Regions from separate parts of the Brevibacterium sp. HMSC063G07 genome, predicted to be linked through region 1. Evidence: predicted binding sites of a transcription regulator. Region 1 holds the regulator's gene; the other holds the start of a gene.

Region 1 (8,632 bases):
GTGGCCCAGCAGCTGCCGCGCCTGCAGTGGGCTATCTGCGCCAACGGCTCCGCAGTGCTGGATATGCACAGCGGACACTTGGCGGCGGTCTACGGAATCGACACCGACCAGCTGGTCGCTTTTCGTCAGCGCCTGCACTCTGTCCTGCCGCGGGCCGCGTTGGCCTATGAAACCCCGGAAGGGTCTTTCACAGCACCGGGCTTTGTGCACGATTCAGCAACCGAACTGTCTGAATCGGCTGCCGTTCGGGCGCGCTTACAGGCTCCCGAAATCGCCTATGGCGAAGAAGCCGAACTCGGCACTGTCCTCAAAGTTCTTGTCCGCGTTCCGGGCTCCTATGATTCCGAGGCTCTTCTCAACACCGTCCGCCCACTTGCCCGTGGGATTTTCCACCCGACCCATTCGAACCCTTCGTCCGGGCTGATCGAACTGGCAGCACTCGGGATCACAAAAGCGCACACGCTCGAAGTCTTTGCGGCCGACCGGGGAATCAGCTCGCAGGAAGTCGCAGCCTTCGGGGACATGCCCAATGACATTGAAATGCTCACGTGGGCCGGAGCGGGCTTTGCGATAGCCGACGGCCACCAGCAGGCGCTGCGGGCTACAGCATTCCGGGCGCCGGCATTGACTGACGGCGGCATCGCCCCGGTGCTCGAAGCGATTGCCAGTGCCCGCTCAGCGGAACTCGGCTGAGATTTCGTCTTTCGTCAGTTCGAAGATGTTCACCAGCTGTTCGGCCAGGCCGTCTTCTTCAACGGGGGCGGCGATGATGTCGGCGTAGGCGCCGAGCTTTTCCTTCGACTGGCCCATGACGATTGCAGTGTCGACCCACTGCAGCATTTCAACGTCGTTCGAACCGTCACCGGCGCCGATCGTGTGCTTCTGTTCGACACCGAGGTTAACGGCCACGCGCTGAATGGCGCTGGCTTTGGAAACCCCGTCGGGCTGGATGTCCAGCCAGTTCGACCAGCCGACGGAGTAGGTGACCCCATGCAGGCCGATGGTTTTGACGGACTCTTCGAATTCAGCGTTGTCGATCGTCATTTCGCGCATGACGATCCTCGTGGCGGTTTTGGTTTTGAGGTCTTCGAAATCGGTCATACGAAGATCGCTGCCCACGGCGAGGTCACCGTCGGGGAACTGGCCGGAGGACCAGCGCACCAGATCGGCATCCTCGACCATGTACAGGGCTTCGGGCAGAACCGAGGACATTCGCTCAAGCGCGGGGCCGGGATCAAAGCACTCCACGTGGTAGACCGACCATCCGCGGTCGGCTTGGGCATCGAGTTCGACGATGACAGCCCCGTTGGAGGCAACCACGTAGCCGTGGGTCAGGCCCAGTCGGTTGGCCACATCGAGCGCCCCTTCGACAGTGCGTCCGGTGGCGATGACAACGTGATGACCTCGCCTGGACACCGCGCGGATGACTGCGCGGGTGTAATCCGACAGTCGGTTCTCGTAGTCGACTACTGTTCCATCGAGGTCAAGGGCGACGATGTACTCGGTCACGATCTCTCCTGTGGGTCGTCCGGCTGTGGTCGGTGTGTCAGCGCCGCGGTCCTTCCGGCCCCCACGCCTTGATGCCGCCCAGATAGGGCTGCAGGGCAGCGGGAACGCTGACCGACCCGTCTGCCTGCTGGTGGTTTTCCAGGATTGCCACGATCCAGCGGGTGTTCGCCATGGTGCCGTTGAGGGTGGCAACGGCTTCGGTTTTGCCGTCTTCGCCGCGGGTGCGGATGTTCAGGCGGCGGGACTGGAAGGTGGTGCAGTTCGAGGTGGAGGTCAGTTCCCGGTAGGTGTTCTGGGTGGGAACCCACGCCTCTGTGTCGTACTTGCGGGCGGCGGAATCGCCGAGGTCACCCGCGGCGATGTCGATTACGCGGTAGGGCAGTTCGCAGAAGCCGAGCATTTTCTCCTGCAGATCCAGCATCCGCTGGTGTTCAGCTTCGGCGTCTTCCTGGTGGGTGAAGGCGAACATTTCGACCTTCTGGAACTGGTGGACTCGGATGATTCCACGCGTGTCCTTACCGTAGGACCCGGCTTCGCGGCGGTAGCAGCTGGAAATGCCGCCCAGGCGGATGGGACCTTCGGACAGGTCGATGATTTCGTCTTTGTAGTACCCGGCCAGGGCCACTTCCGATGTGCCGACCAGGTAGAGGTCGTCACGTTCCAGGAAGTAGATCTCATCGGCGTGCTCGCCCATGAATCCGGTGCCGGACATGATCTCGGGCTTGACCAAAGTCGGGGTGACGACGGGGGTGAAGCCGGCTTCGATCGCGGTGTCCATAGCCAGGTTGAGCAGCGCCATTTCCAGGCGCGCACCAAAACCGGTCAGGTAATGGAACCGAGATCCGGACACCTTGGCTCCGCGGCCGGTGTCGATTGCGGAAAGCCCTTCGCCGATCTCCAGATGGTCTTTCGGTTCAAAGCCCTCCGCGGCGAAATCGCGGGGACTGCCTTCGCGGCGGATCTCCACGGAGTCTTCTTCCCCGCCGGAGGGCACACCGTCGATGATGAGGTTCGGCACTTTCTGCACCGCGGTGGTGAATGCCTGCTCGGCTTCCGAAGCGTCAGCTTCGAGTGACTTGACGCGTTCGGCCAGCTGCTTGGCCTGAGCTACGAGCGTGTTCTTGGCTTCTGGGTCTTTTTCCTGCGAAACCTTCTTGCCGAAGGCCTTCTGCTGGGCGCGAGCCTCTTCAAAAGCGGTCAGACTCTGCCTGCGGGCGGAATCGGCGGACAGGACGTCGTCAATAAGTTCGACGCTTCCGCCGCGGGCCCGCTGTGAGGCCTTGAATACGTCCGGGTTGTTCCTCAGCTGCACAAGATCAATCACGCTCCCAAGCTTATCCCGCCCTATTGAACATCCAGGTGACGGGCGCGCGAACCCGCGCATCCGCACGAACCTTTCAGGTGGAGTAGCTAAGCTCAGACCATGGATCTTGGCACGCAGACTGTTCTGACCGTCCTTCTTATAGTCGTCGTAGCCCTCATTGCATACGCCATCGGACACAGCGTCGGAGCAATGCGCATTCGCCGGAACATGGAACGCCAGACCTCTTCAGAACTCGCGCAGGTGACAGCAGAGGGCGAACTCAGCGGCACCTCGTCAGACAGGCAGCCCAGATTTGCCGTGGTGTACAACCCCACAAAACCCGAAGCCCAGGCAATCATCGCCGCTGCCCAGACCGAAGCGCGCAATTCGCGGTGGGCCCAGCCGCTGATCATCCCGTCTGACGAAGACGACGGCGGGGTCGCTGCGGCCCAGAAGGCGCTCGATGAAGGAGTCGACCTCATCATCGCCGCCGGTGGGGACGGCACTGTGCGCGCGGTGGCGCATGTGATTGCCGATACCGATGTTGCGCTTGGCCTGGTGCCGATCGGCACCGGGAACCTGCTGGCCCGGAACACGGGCCTGTTCTTTGAGAATCCCGAATGGTCCATCAAAATCGCAATGTACGGCAACGACAGGCACATTGACGTCATTCGCACGCGCACCAGCCCGGGCGCCGAACCGGACACCTCTGTTGTCATGACCGGCATGGGCTATGACGCGGCGGTCATGGAAACCGTGTCGCCGGAGCTCAAACAGCGGATCGGCTGGCTGGCCTATGTCGAAGCCGGCAGTCGGCAGCTGACCGGCAAGCGCACAAAGGTCAAGATGAAGTTCGACGACCAACCAGTGCGCTCATATTCCATTCGCTCGGTGCTCGGAGCCAACGCCGGCCGCGTGCAGGCGGGCCTTGAGCTGCTTCCCGGTTCACGACCGGACGACGGGCTCATCAACGTTTTGGTGACCACGCCGAAGAACATCGCGCAGTGGGCCTCAGTGCTGCTTTCGGTGGTCGGGCGCCGCAAGCGGGGACCGGCCACCGAAATCCTCACGTGCGCGTCGGTGATCATCGAAGCCGAAGAAGAACTCGCCCTGCAGCTGGACGGGGATTTTGCCGGCATGAGCGATTACTTTGAAATGAAGGTTGTCCACGGGGCTCTGACTCTGCGCACACCCACGCCGAATCAGCGTCGCCAAATGCGCACGGCCCAGTGGAACCTGCCGGGATAGACAGCAGCGGTCTTGCCGCGCAGCCGCAGACTGTTCACAGCACGGCACAGCGAATCGGCAAGTGACAGAGAATCGGCGGGTATTGTCGTGACCATGGCTGACGACACCCCAAGCACGACAGACGACCTCCAGCTGAGAATGCTCGCCGAAGGCTTCTACCTGCAGGCTCTCGACCAGGTGACGCACACCGGTATGAACAGCCCATCGCGGCTGCCGGGGTGGACCCGCAAGCACGTGGCCATGCACGTGATCGCCAATGCCGACGCCTTTATGCGGCTGATCGAATGGGCGCGCACCGGACGGGAAAACCCCATGTACCCGTCACGAGCAGCGCGTGATGCCGAAATCGAGCAGCTTGCCGCTTCGACCGCCGACGGGGATGTGAGCACAATGGCCCACGAAGCGTCCGAAGAGCTCACGCAGGCACTCAGCAGCATGAACGACGAGGCGTGGTCTGCGCTTGTCCGCACCGGGCAGGGAGAGGACACTGCCGCATCGTTCATTCCGTGGGCACGAGCCCGGGAGTGCTTTGTCCACGCACTTGACCTCAACATCGGCTACACCGCGCTCGACTTTCCCACAGCGGCGGCCGATCGCATCTTCGCTGAGCTCATTGACCACTGGAAGAAGACTCAGACACGAGCGAACTTTCTCTTCCATGTGACTGATCGAGATGACCTCAGCGACTGGCACATCGACATTCCAGGCACCGAGAAGAACGAAACGGACTTCAGCACACCGGTCGAAGTGACAGGCGAATTCAACGAACTTCTGCAGTACGCAATCGGCCGCGGGTGGCCTGCGTCGGGAAGACAGGACGACGCAAAGGGCGGTTCGGGCACGGCCACCCCCGAAGACCTGCCCACTCCCCCTCCCTGGGTCTGAGCACCCGGACCGAGATGCGAGGCCCAGACAGCACTAAATTCCGGGATCTCGGAATCTGAGCGCCCGGGCTCTCGGAATATCAAGCGCTCTGACCTGCACATTTGATGCCGTTTCGAGATGTTCACCTGGAAGTTCCAAGAAAACACTGATCTTTCACACAGGTGCGGCTAGGTTGAAGGGGTCAAACACACGGGTGCTTCGCACTCTCTTTTAGGAAAAGGATCACCGTGAAGAAGACCATCCTCGCTCCCGCAGTAGCCCTGTCTCTCGGCCTGACCGGCGCATTCGGATTCGCCGCAGCCCCCGCCTTCGCTTCGGAGGGCCCGGAAACCGAAGCCAGTGAAACATCCGAAAGCAGCCCGACAACCTCGGCTGACGGCAACACCGACGCCGACGGCAAGACCGAGGAGGGCGAAGACGGCACCGAGGGCGAAAACAACGCCAACGACGACGGCAGCGAAGGGGCCGAAGACACCGATGAAGGCGAAGGTGCCGGCGAAGGTGCCGAAGACACCAATGACGGCGAAGGGGCCGAGGAAGGCGCCGAAGACAGCACCGAGGGCGAAGAGTCCGGCGAAGAAGCCCCGGCTGAAGACGAAGAGTCTGAGGAAGAAGCACCTGCTACAGAGCCGACTCTGCACCTGTCTGAAAAGAAGATCAAGGCCAGCGACTTCAACAACAAGAAGAAGGGCATCGGTGCTGCCGTTTCCGGCCTTGAACCCGGCACCAAGGTGAAGTTCACCGTCACCGGCACCTCCGGCAAGGCAAAGAACGTCCAGTCGTACTCACAGACCGTCGAAGCTGACGAAGACGGCATCGCCGCCCTCAGCGTGGCCGGAATCACCGACGGCAATGCCGAGGACTACGTCGGCAAGTACACCATCACCGCTGAGTTCGACGGCGAGACGCTCAAGGACTCCTTCGAGGTTGTCAGCGAAGCTAAGAAGTCGGACAAGAAGGAAGACAAGAAGTCCGGCAGCACCGGCGGAGCCATCTCCGGTGATTCCTCTGACTCCGACAAGTCTGATGCCGACGAAGCCAACGCTGATGAAGAATCGGAAGCTCCTGCTTCGTCCGGCGCTCTCCCGCGCACCGGTCAGGGCCTCGGCGCTCTGGCAGCTGGTGCCGCACTGCTCACCGTCGGCGGTGCGACCGTTCTGCTGACCCGCCGCAACCGCAAGGCCTGAGCGGCAGTCGCAGAACTGAGATTCTGAACTGAAACACAGTGAAGGGGCGGCCCACACGGGCCGCCCCTTCACTGTTTCCAAACCCGGCCGTTCTCAGCGCTGGCGTGCCGGAGGAACACAGCACTAGCGTGTGCGGCGAGCGGATGCTCCCGGCATGAGCACACCGGCAATGCGCCTGGCCGGGCGTGCCCGGCGGCCAACACCCTGACCGTCCTCAAACAGAGACACAACATCGCCAGACGAAGCTGCGGCAAAGATTCTGCCGGCAGTTTCCAAACGACGGCGCATAGCCTCCATTTCGGCACGCATAGCTTCCTGTTCGCGGCGCATGGCCTCGATTTCTTCGCGCATCCGCAGAATCCGCTTAATGCCTTCGAGGTTGATGCCGTCATCCTGACTCAGTCGCTGCACCAGCTGCAGCTTTTCGATGTCGTCAGCCGAGTAGCGTCGACCGCGCCCAGCTGACCGCTGAGGCGTCACCAGCCCCAGTCGGTCATACTGCCGCAGCGTCTGCGGGTGCATGCCCGCCAATTCGGCCGCCACAGAAATCATGTAGACAGGACGGTCTGCGGGAATCATCAGGCTTCACCCGCCCTCCGCTGCAGGCCTTCACGAGGATTCTCCCCTGCGGTAGCGGCAGCAAAGTCTTCAACCGCCTTTTTCGCTTCGGCACTGAGATTGCGCGGCACAGTCACTTCAACGGTCACCAGCAGGTCGCCCTTGCCGGACTTCGCGTCGATGCCCCGGCCGCGCAGGCGCAGTGTGCGCCCAGACGGCGTACCGGCGGGAATCTTCATGGTGACCGGCTGCCCGCCCAGAGTCGGCACGGAAACCTGTGTTCCAAGTGCCGCTTCCGGGAACGTGACCGGCAGCGTCATACGCAGGTTGTTGCCATCGCGTGTGAACACACTGTGCGGTGCGACTTCGACCGTGAGGATGACATCACCGGGCTGGCCCCCATTGGGGCTGGGCTTGCCCTTACCGCGCACGCGGACTTCCTGGCCGTCTTTCACTCCCGCGGGAGTGCGGACGGTCAGCGGCTTTCCGCCGGGCATGTTGAGCTTCACAGTGGCGCCTTCAATCGCCTCGGTAAAGCTCAGGCGTGCCTTCGAGCGGATGTCCCCGCCCTTCTGCGGAGCCTGCTGGTAGCCGCCGAAGCCGCCACCGCCAAAGCCGCCGCCGAACAGGTCGGACAAGTCCGGCCCTCCGCCGGGGTACCCGCCGACACGAGTCCGAGCTCCGGTGCCGCCGGTGTTGAACAGGCCCGAGAAGATGTCCTCAAAGCCGCCAGCACCGGCACCGCCGGCGCCCGCCTGGAACCTGGCGCCGCCGCCCATGGCGCGCACCTGGTCGTACTGTTTGCGAGTTTCAGGATCGCCGATCACCGAGTTCGCAGCCGAGATCTCCTTGAACTTCTCTTCTGCTTCCGCGTTGCCGGGATTGGCGTCCGGGTGGTATTTGCGGGCCAGTTTGCGGTAGGCCTTTTTGATTTCAGCATCGGAGGCGTCCTTGGAGACTCCGAGCGTTTTGTAGTAGTCCTTCTCGAACCACTCATTCTGCGGTCCCGAGTTCATCCGGCCCCTCCTTTCAATGCCGAACTGATCTGCTGTTGTGTTCTTCTAGCCGCCGAGGCGGAGCCCCGCTCCCCCAGCACGGCACCCAGGTGCCCCGCCAGGTGGTCGGAAGCTCCGCCTCGGCAATTGTGAGTGTGTCAGGCTTCAGGGAGGTGAACCCCCACCCGAGCTGCCCGAATGACGCGATCGCCGATCTTGTAGCCCGGCTGCATGACCATGAACACCGTGGGCTCTTCTACATCAGCCGAGGGCTGCTGCATGAGAGCGTCGTGGATGTTCGGGTCGAAGATCTCACCGGCTTCGCCGTACTGCACGACTTCAAGCTTGCCGAGGGCTTCAAGGAGCCTGTCGACGTGCTTTTCGTACGGGCCGGTGACATCACCGGCTTCGCGGGCCAGCTTCACTTCGTCAAGCACGGGCATGAGCGCTTCGACCGCGTCCTGCAGACCGGCTGTGCGAGCAGCCTGCTGATCGCGTTCCGAACGGCGACGGTAGGCCGCGTATTCGGCGTTGAGCCGCTGCAGGTCGTCAAGGTAGCGCTTGGCTTCGTCCGATTCCGGCTGCGGTTCGGCGTCTTCGATGCCCGAAGCGTCGTCGGGAATCTCAACACCGAGATCCGAAGCGTCAGCCGCCGGCTGCTCCGCGTCCGGCTGGCCCTCCGGCTGCTGTTCAGACTGCGGGGTATCGGCCCCTTCCCCGGCCTGACCCGCGGGGCGGGCCTGACCGGTTTCGGGATCAATCCGACGGTTGTCCTTGAACGAGAAGCCCTGGTCGTCGGTGTCGCGGCCGTCTGGGTTCTCGGCGGTCATTACTTCTCCTCGTCTTCGTCAACGACTTCGGCGTCAACGACATCGTCGTCAGCAGAACCGGCGTCAGCCTGAGCACCTTCCGCACCGGCTTCAGCCTGAGCTGCCGAGTAGATGGCC
Region 2 (8,632 bases), on a different contig from region 1:
CGATTCGGCTTCTTCTGCCGCGGCGATCTCCTTTTCGACCTGCGGGATTTCGCCGTACAGCAGGCGCGATGCCGTTTCGAGGTCCGTGTCGCGCCGCGCAATCTCCGCCTGGCTGCGCAGATCATCCAGCTTCTGCCGCAGTTCGCCCAGGCGGTTCAGACCTGCACGCTGTGATTCCCAGGCCGCGGTCAGACCGGACAGGTTTTCCTGCTTGTCTGCAAGGTCTTCGCGCAAAGCCGCCAGCCGCTCCTTCGAAGCCTCGTCGGTTTCAGCTGACAGCGCCATCTCCTCCATTTTGAGGCGATCGACATCGCGCTGCAGCTGGTCGATTTCGACAGGTGCCGAATCGATTTCCATGCGCAGACGGCTGGCGGCCTCATCTACGAGGTCGATGGCCTTGTCCGGCAGCTGCCTGTCGGTGATGTAGCGGTTCGACAGCGACGCGGCGGCAACCAGGGCGGAGTCTGCGATCGTCACCTTGTGGTGAGCTTCGTAGCGCTCCTTCAGCCCGCGCAGAATGGCAATCGAGTCCTCCACGCTCGGCTCTCCCACGAACACCTGCTGGAACCTGCGCTCCAAGGCGGGGTCCTTTTCGATGTTCTCGCGGTACTCGTCAAGCGTTGTCGCACCCACCAGCCGCAGTTCGCCGCGGGCCAGCATGGGCTTGAGCATATTGCCCGCATCCATTGCGGAATCGCCCGTGGCACCCGCACCGACGAGCGTGTGGATTTCGTCGATGAAGGTGACGATCTGACCTTCGGAGTTCTTGATCTCCTCAAGAACGGCCTTCATGCGCTCTTCGAACTCACCGCGGTACTTTGCGCCTGCCACCATGGCCGACAGGTCGAGGCTGACCAGCTGCTTGCCGCGCAGGCTTTCGGGAACATCGCCTGCGACCATGCGCTGCGCGAGACCTTCGACAACGGCGGTTTTGCCCACACCGGCTTCGCCGATGAGCACCGGGTTGTTCTTTGTGCGACGCGACAGCACCTGAACGACCCTGCGGATTTCGGAGTCGCGGCCGATGACGGGGTCGAGTTTTCCGTCGCGGGCCTGCTGGGTCAAGTCGATGCCGTACTTCTCCAGCGCTTGGAAGGTGTCTTCCGGGTTTTCACTGGTGACCTTGCGACCGCCGCGGACTTCCGGCAGGGCGGCAAGCAGCGCGTCGCGGGTAATGCCTTCGGCACTGAGCAGCTTGCCGGCTTCACCGGAATCGGCCGCGACACCCAAAAGGAGGTGTTCGGTTGAGACGTACTGGTCACCGAGTGCCTGCATTTCCTTTTCGGCGCTGCTGATGACCGACAGCCCGGCCCTTGAGAGCTGCGGTTGGCTGACGGACGATCCGCTGGCAGACGGCAGTCCGGCAACGACAGCCTGAGCACGGCTGCGAATATCCTGGGGACGTCCGCCCAGGTGAGTGATGAGGGCTCCGGCAATGCTGTCTTCGCCCTCAAGCAGAGCGGCGAGAAGGTGCGCAGGCTCAACCTGCGAGTTTCCACGCTGCGCTGCGTCCTTGATCGCGGTGGACAGAGCCTCCTGCGATCGTGAGGTGAATTTGGTGTCCATGGGGACACCTCCCTTCCTGCAAAACTATGTTCATACAGGTAACTTCAACAAGGTTGAGTCTATTCCGCTCAACCTAAGATTTCTGTCCTTGATTCTTTTCGCGCCGCACGGTCTTTGGCAGACTGAACACATGTCTGAAGAACTGGTGACGCTCGAATACGACGGCCCGATTGCGCTCATTACCCTCAACAGTCCCGGAAACCGCAACGCCATGTCCCGGAAGATGATGAACGAACTCATCGACTCCTTCCGCACAGTCGGCAAGAACACGGAAGTTCGGGCCATCGTCCTCGCGTCGACCGGCAAGGTTTTCTCCGCAGGCCATGACCTGCGCGAAGTCCAGGGAAGCGATCACGCAACCCAGCAGAACATCTTCGACACCTGCACCCTGCTCATGCGGATCATCCAGTCCATTCCGCAGCCGGTCATTGCAGAAGTGCAGGGCCTGGCAACCGCGGCGGGCTGTCAGCTGGTGGCCACCTGCGACCTCGCTGTGGCTTCTGAAAGCGCATCCTTTGCCACCCCCGGTGTGACCATCGGCCTGTTCTGTTCAACTCCGATGGTCGCGCTGTCGCGCGCGGTCAAACGCAAAACGGCCATGCGGATGCTCCTGACCGGAGAGCCGATGAAGGCAGAAGAGGCCTTCCAGCGCGGCCTTGTTTCACACACCGCACCCGCCTACGCCCTGCGCGAGCGCACACTCGAAGTGGCCCGCACCGTCGCCCAGTCCTCGTCGACCACGGTGTCGATCGGCAAGCGCGCCTTCTACGAGCAGATTTCCCTGAGCACAACCGAGGCCTACTCCCGCATGGGCCGGGTCATGGCCGACAACGCCGTGCTCACCGACGCACAGGAGGGCATTACGGCTTTTCTTCAAAAGCGCTCCCCCGAGTGGACCCACGGTCATTCCGAAGCCGAGGGCCTCGTCAGCAAGGACATTGACCGCGCCTAGCCGACACCGTCCACACGACACTGCTCGGGCAACACCGGCCGCATACCGGCCAAAGCGGTGCGAGCGCGCTAATCTGAGCCTATGACTGTTCTTGTCACCGGCGCTTCCGGATGCATTGGGCGCGCCGTCATCTCCGCACTGCGGGCAGCCGGCCACACCCCGGTGAGCGCAGGGACGTCTGCCCCTCATGACGATTCGGTCGAACACATCGAATGGGACATCCGCACACCCGCGGACAGCCGTGTGACCGGCCGTGACATCAGCGCCGTCGTCCACGCCGCCGGTGTCAGCGGCGGAGGCCTTTCGCAGCAGGACGCCCACGGCGTCAACGTCACGGGAACCCGCAATGTGCTCGACGCGTTCCCCAAAGCCCGCTTCATCTTCCTGTCCTGTGCCGATGTCTATGATCCCCGCCGCGGGCTCCGGGACATCTACGAAGAGCACGGACCTGCGGACCTTGCGTGCTTTACCACCGAGTACGAACGCTCGAAGGTCGAAGCCGAAAAGGTTGTCACCCGCCTGCGCCCGGACGCGCTCATCCTGCGCCCGGCACCCGTCTACGGTCCGGGCGACCGACGCAATTTCCCTTTTCTTCAGTCACTTGCCACTAAGAAGGGCGTTATCGAACTGCCCGGCGGAGGCCGCCAGAAAACAGCATTGGCCAGTGCTGAGAATGTCGCCGCAGCGGTTATCGCCGGTCTGCGGCACCCGGAAGCCTACGGGCCGATCAACGTGTCAGACCCCGAACCCTATGTTCTGCGCGATGCGATCAACACGTTCATGGCCCGCACCGGCCTTGGGCCCTACAACTTTGACGACCGGGCCGCCGACCTCGCGCTGACAACGGCCTGGCTGCGCGAGAAGACCGGCCGCAGGCCAAAGGACGGGCTCGACCGCTTTGCGGTGCGCCGGATTGCCCAGTCCCGCACTCTCAATCTGGGCCGCCTGCGCAGACTTCTGCACGTCGAACCCGTTCAGGGGCTCGCCCGCAGGGACAGCTGAGACTGCCCGGCACCTGCCCCTCCCCATCCGCGGCCGCCGTTTCTTCGCACCGTTTCTCGGCACCGCCTCCGACCGTCACAGGCGGCATTGACGCAGGTCACACCGCACGTCGTATCATGAAGCGCAAATGCTCATCGGGCGCTGCGGCCAGGGAAGGTCGGGCGCTCTTTTTCCGGAAGGACATCGTGGCTGAACTCAAAAAGTCGCTCGGCCTTTTCCAGCTTTTGGCATTCGGCGTGGCCGGCGTCATCGGAACCAGCTGGATCTACACCAACTCCAAGCTCATGGACTCCTACGGCTCCGGCGGCATGGTCTTCGGCCTGCTGCTCGGTGTTCTCCTGGCTTCCTTTGTCGCCCTGGCCTACTCAGAGCTGACGGCAGCTTTTCCCCGCGCCGGCGGTGAAGTGGTCTTCTCCTACACCACGATGGGCCGCGGTCCGGCGTTCTTCACCGGCTGGATGCTGCTGGGCGCCTATGTGTCGTCCCTGGCGTTCTATGTCACGGCCTTCGGCTTCCTGCTGAGCAATTTCGTGCCCGCCATGAAGACGATGCCGCTGTACACCATCAACGGTGAAACCGTGTACCTGCCGGTGCTGGCCGTCGGCGTCATCCTCACCCTGCTGATGTTTGCGCTCAACTGGTTCGGCATTGAGATCGGCGGGCGCGTGCAGATGTTCATGTTCGCAGCAATTGTGCTGATCGGCGCGGCCCTCATCGTCGTGGGCTTCGCAAGCGGCTCACCGTCGAACTTCTTCCCGGCCTATGCCGAGGGTGCGGCTCCGGTGTCTGCCACCCTGCGCTTCATCATCCCCGGTATGACCTTCCTGGCCGGTTTCGGCCTTGTCGCAGTCCTTGCCGAAGACGCGAAGATCTCACCGAAGCGCGTAGGCCGCGCCGTGGTCCTCACCGTCATCACCGCCGGTCTGTTCTACACCGCGGTGCTCGCCGCAACCGCGTGGGTCATGCCGTGGCAGGACGTCGCGAAGATGGACCTGGGCACCGTGTCAGCGTTCACCGAGGCGGGCTTCCCCGTTCTGGGCTCGGGCGCCTACGCGATTGCGTTCCTCGGCCTGCTCACCAGCTTCCTCGGCCTGTTCGTGGCAAGTTCGCGCATCATCGTCGCCATGGCCCGCGGTCAGCTGCTCCCGCCGAGCCTGGCCGCCATCAACCCCAAGAGGCAGACTCCCGGCCGCGCTCTCATCGTCACGACTGCCGTCACCCTTGCCCTGGGCTGGCTCGGTCCGGGTGCCGTTGTGTGGTTTCTCGACACCGGCGGCGTGTACCTGGGCGTTGTGTGGTTCATGGTGGTGCTCGCCAAGTACCTGCTGCCGCGGCGCTACCCGCAGGCGGTTCGCCGTTCCAAACTGTCGTTCCTGCCCGCAATCGGCGGACTGGGCGCCATCGGCGTCATCGTGTGGGCGCTGGCTCCCGGAACCTCGTCATCGCTGGTGTGGCCGGCGGAGTACATCATTCTGGGCGCTTGGATGCTGCTGGGCGCCGTCATGTACGCATTTGCGGCCAGCCGCCGCACGATCGGCTACGACGAGGGTCTGCACGAAATCCTCGGCGATTCCTACGCCAATCTCCACGTTGACGAAGCCAAAGCTCAAACAGCAGAAAAGGAACAGTGAGAGTGCTTTCGCCCACTGCACGCGAAGCCATTGTCGACACCATTCGCCGTGAAACCGCGCGCGTGCCGGAAACGGCGTTCGGAATCATCTCGGACGGCCAGCTGCACGAGGTCGACGGCCGGGACCGCATCTTCCGGGTCGCCTCGATCACGAAGTCGTTCACGGCGGCTGCCCTGACCGGTCTGGTCCGGGGGCTCGTTCCGGGCAAGCCGGTGCGAATGGACGATGCTGTCCTCGACTGGGTGCCCGAACTGGCCGATGCCGGGTGGGCTGAGGACGCTGTCATCGACGATCTGCTGCGGATGTCTTCGGGTCTGCCCACGGATGACCCGTGGGCAGACCGCCAGGAGTCGATGTCTGCCGAGGACTTCTCTGAACTTCTGGGCAAACCTGCGATTCGCGACTTCCCGGCCGGCACGGCCTACCGCTACTCGAATCTGGGCTACGCGGTTGCCGGCCTCGTGATCGAACGTGCCGCGCAGAAGCCGTTCGCACAGCTGATTGACGATGTTTTCCTCACACCCCTGGGCATGACGTCATCTGGTTTTGATGTCCGAAGGCTCGATGCCGACCGCCTGGTCACGGGATACCGGCGCAACCGGGACGGTGAATTCGAACCGCAGGCCGTTTCGCTGCCCGGAGCGTTCTCTGCCATCGGCGGGCTGGCTTCGACCGTGGATGATCTTTCGGTGTGGGTGCGCGCCCACATCGACGCCCTCAGCCCCGAAGGCGACGATGCGGCGTTCCGGGCTCTTGCCGCCGCCACGGGCGACGACACGCCACAGCGAGCACGGCTGTGGCGGCGAGTGCTGGCTGACCAGCAGCAGCCGGTGCGAGCCATGGAGATCACGCACGGAACATCTGCAACCGGGCCGGAGGGAAGCGAGCAGTTCGCGGTCAGCGGAGGCTACGGTCTGGGTCTGCGGTGCTATTTCGACACTCGCTACGGCAGCTTCGCCGGACACTCCGGGGGCTATCCCGGCTTCGGATTGCACATGCGGTGGCACGCGGCCAGCCGCACCGGGGTCATTCTCTTCACCGCGCTGACCGGCTACCCCACGGAAGCCGTCACCTCCAAAGCACTCGAAGCCGGGCTTGAAGTCCAGCGCGGCGAAGATCCCGACAACCGCGCATGGCCGCGCTCAGAAGCGCCGACTGCGACCCCCACCGGACCTGCTGCCGGACGAGTTGTCCCCGTTCGGTCCGTCGCTGAGTTCCTGCCCGACGAACGTGCTCTGGAACTGGCCCGCATCGCCGAAAACATGATCCGCACGGGTGACGACAGTGCGGCTGAGAGCGTCTTCTCCATGAACGTCGACCTCGACCAGCCGCGCCGAGAGCGCCTTGCAGCATGGGCCGCAGCCTGCGAACACACGGGAGACATCGAACAGGCGAGCATCAAGCCCCGGTTCACCGGCGCCTCGTCAGCTCAGTGGACCGTCACCGGAGCAGCCGGAAGCCGCACCGTGACCATGACGCTCAACCCCTACCAGCAGATCCAGGGGCTCAGCATCCGCCTGCACTGACCGCACTGACAATCGGCCCAAACCCGGTCCGAGCACGGCCCACCCCGGTCCGTGCGCACAGAACAGGGGCCGCGAGAAGATCCTGTGATCCTCCCGCGGCCCCTTGTGCCGCTGTGTGCAGCGTGAGTCTTATTTGGTGTTCGGCAGAATGAGGCCGTCCCACTTTTCGTTGATGAAGTCCGCCATGTCCTGTGAGGTCAGGATCTTGTGCAGCTTCTCGATGCGCTCGTCGTCCTTGAGCTCAGGGCGGGTGGCCAGCACGTTGTAGTACTTCGAGCCCTCTTCTTCAGACGCGATGATGGTGTCCTTCGTCAGCTTTGCCGGGATGGCATAGGACGAGGTGACGAATGCGGCATCGTCGTCTTCAAGGGTGCGGGGCAGGCTCGCGTTGTCGACTTCCTGGAACTTGAAGTTCTTCTTGTTCTCAGTGATGCCGTCGGGCTTGGTCGCGCCGTCCTCAATCTTGATGACGCCGGCGTCCTGCAGCAGTTCGAGAGCACGGCCTTCGTTCGTCGGGTCATTCGGGATCGACACGACAGCACCGTCGGGAAGTTCGTCAAGCGACTTGTGCTTCTTCGAGTGGAAAGCCGCGGCCGGCAGGTAGATTTCGCCGACCGATTCGAGATTGCCGCCGGCTTCCTTGTTGTAGGTGTCAAGGAAGTCCTGGTGCTGGAACAGGTTCGCGTCAATCGAACCGTCGGCCAGCGCCGGGTTGGGGGTGTTGTAGTCGTTGAACTCGACGAACTCGACCTTAATGCCTTCCTTTTCGGCGAGGTTCTCCGCCACGTAGGTCAGCATTTTACCGGCCGGGACGGCAAGCGCTCCGACCTTCAGCGGGGTGTCAAGCGATGCGTCTTCCGCATTCTGTGCACCGCCGCCGCAGGCCGACAGGGTGAGGCTGAGAGCAGCGACTGCGGCGATGATGCCGCGACGAGCCGATACCTTCATTGTTCTCCTTAGGTGGGTTTTTCTGTGTGTTTGTCTGCAGGCTGTCAGATCTGCCGGCTGAAGAAGCCACGGTGGCGGGGTTTGGCGCGCCCGTAGCGCTTGGCGACGAAGCTCAGGGCCGTCTGGATGATCTGCACCAGCACAAACAGGATGATGATGACGGCGATCATGTGGATCGGCGAGTACATCTGGTGCCCGTAGGAAATCGCGACCTGGCCTAGGCCGCCGCCTCCGACGGTGCCGACCATCGCCGAGAAGTTGATGATCGAAGTCAGTGTGGTTGCCGTGCCCAAGATGATCGACGGGGTTGCTTCGGGCATGATGACGCGGCGGATGGTCAGCCACCTGGACGCACCGAGGGATTCGGCGGCCTCCAGCAGGCCGGGATCGACTTCGCGCACTGCAATTTCAACCATGCGGGCGAAGAACGGGATCGCAACCAGCGTCAGCGGGACGGTCGCGGCCTCCGTGCCGATGAACGTGGGCCGGCCGGTGAGCACCTGCATGACAAAGCGCGTTGTGGGAATGAGCGCGATCATGAGCACGATGAACGGCACCGAGCGGCCGACGTTCACGACGAAGCCGAGCACCCAGTTGATGATCGCGCCGAGCCAGCGCTGGCCGAACGGCGCGGCGAGGAAGCCGTCCTTTTCCGTTGCGACGAGCACAATGCCCAACGGCAGCCCCACCAGGAGGGTGAAGAGCATCGCCACCGAACCCATGAACAGGGTTTCCTGGGTGCCTTTCCACAGAACTCGGAAAAGCTCCGGCCAGAAGGCGGGGTTGTTGATGTCGGTCATGCGGTACCTCCCTGCTGGCCTGCACGCCACGCTGTGAGTCCGCGCGCGTGGAAACTGTCGACGACCGCCTGGGCCTGCCGGGCGTCGCCGGGCACAGCCAGGCGGGTGCGTCCGACCTGCTTGCCGTCAACGGTTTCCAGCGCGGCGCCGAGAATTGAGACGTCGATGTCGAGTTCGCGGGCGAGTTTGACGACCGCACCGTCGGTG

Evidence for each region. Region 1 encodes HspR, which represses chaperone genes until heat shock. Its sites were predicted from a motif close to AAGTTGAGTCNNNNNGACTCAACTT; they were not measured.
Region 2: the regulator HspR is predicted to act here: its motif matches at 1,617-1,641, upstream of clpB (ATP-dependent chaperone ClpB).

The regions. Positions count from the first base shown of each region.
Region 1 covers NZ_KV802363.1:31,993-40,624, forward strand. The annotation lists gene HMPREF2757_RS08825 (HAD family hydrolase) at 1-693, shown strand, start outside; gene HMPREF2757_RS08830 (HAD family hydrolase) at 676-1,509, opposite strand; gene serS (serine--tRNA ligase) at 1,547-2,833, opposite strand; gene HMPREF2757_RS08840 (diacylglycerol/lipid kinase family protein) at 2,933-4,060, shown strand; gene HMPREF2757_RS08845 (maleylpyruvate isomerase family mycothiol-dependent enzyme) at 4,154-4,945, shown strand; gene HMPREF2757_RS08850 (hypothetical protein) at 5,173-6,132, shown strand; gene HMPREF2757_RS08855 (heat shock protein transcriptional repressor HspR) at 6,256-6,711, opposite strand; gene HMPREF2757_RS08860 (DnaJ C-terminal domain-containing protein) at 6,711-7,706, opposite strand; gene HMPREF2757_RS08865 (nucleotide exchange factor GrpE) at 7,844-8,515, opposite strand; gene dnaK (molecular chaperone DnaK) at 8,515-8,632, opposite strand, start outside.
Region 2 covers NZ_KV802360.1:391,125-399,756, forward strand. The annotation lists gene clpB (ATP-dependent chaperone ClpB) at 1-1,566, opposite strand, end outside; gene HMPREF2757_RS08285 (enoyl-CoA hydratase) at 1,697-2,518, shown strand; gene HMPREF2757_RS08290 (NAD-dependent epimerase/dehydratase family protein) at 2,600-3,520, shown strand; gene HMPREF2757_RS08295 (APC family permease) at 3,706-5,151, shown strand; gene HMPREF2757_RS08300 (serine hydrolase domain-containing protein) at 5,154-6,677, shown strand; gene HMPREF2757_RS08305 (MetQ/NlpA family ABC transporter substrate-binding protein) at 6,807-7,625, opposite strand; gene HMPREF2757_RS08310 (methionine ABC transporter permease) at 7,670-8,425, opposite strand; gene HMPREF2757_RS08315 (methionine ABC transporter ATP-binding protein) at 8,422-8,632, opposite strand, start outside.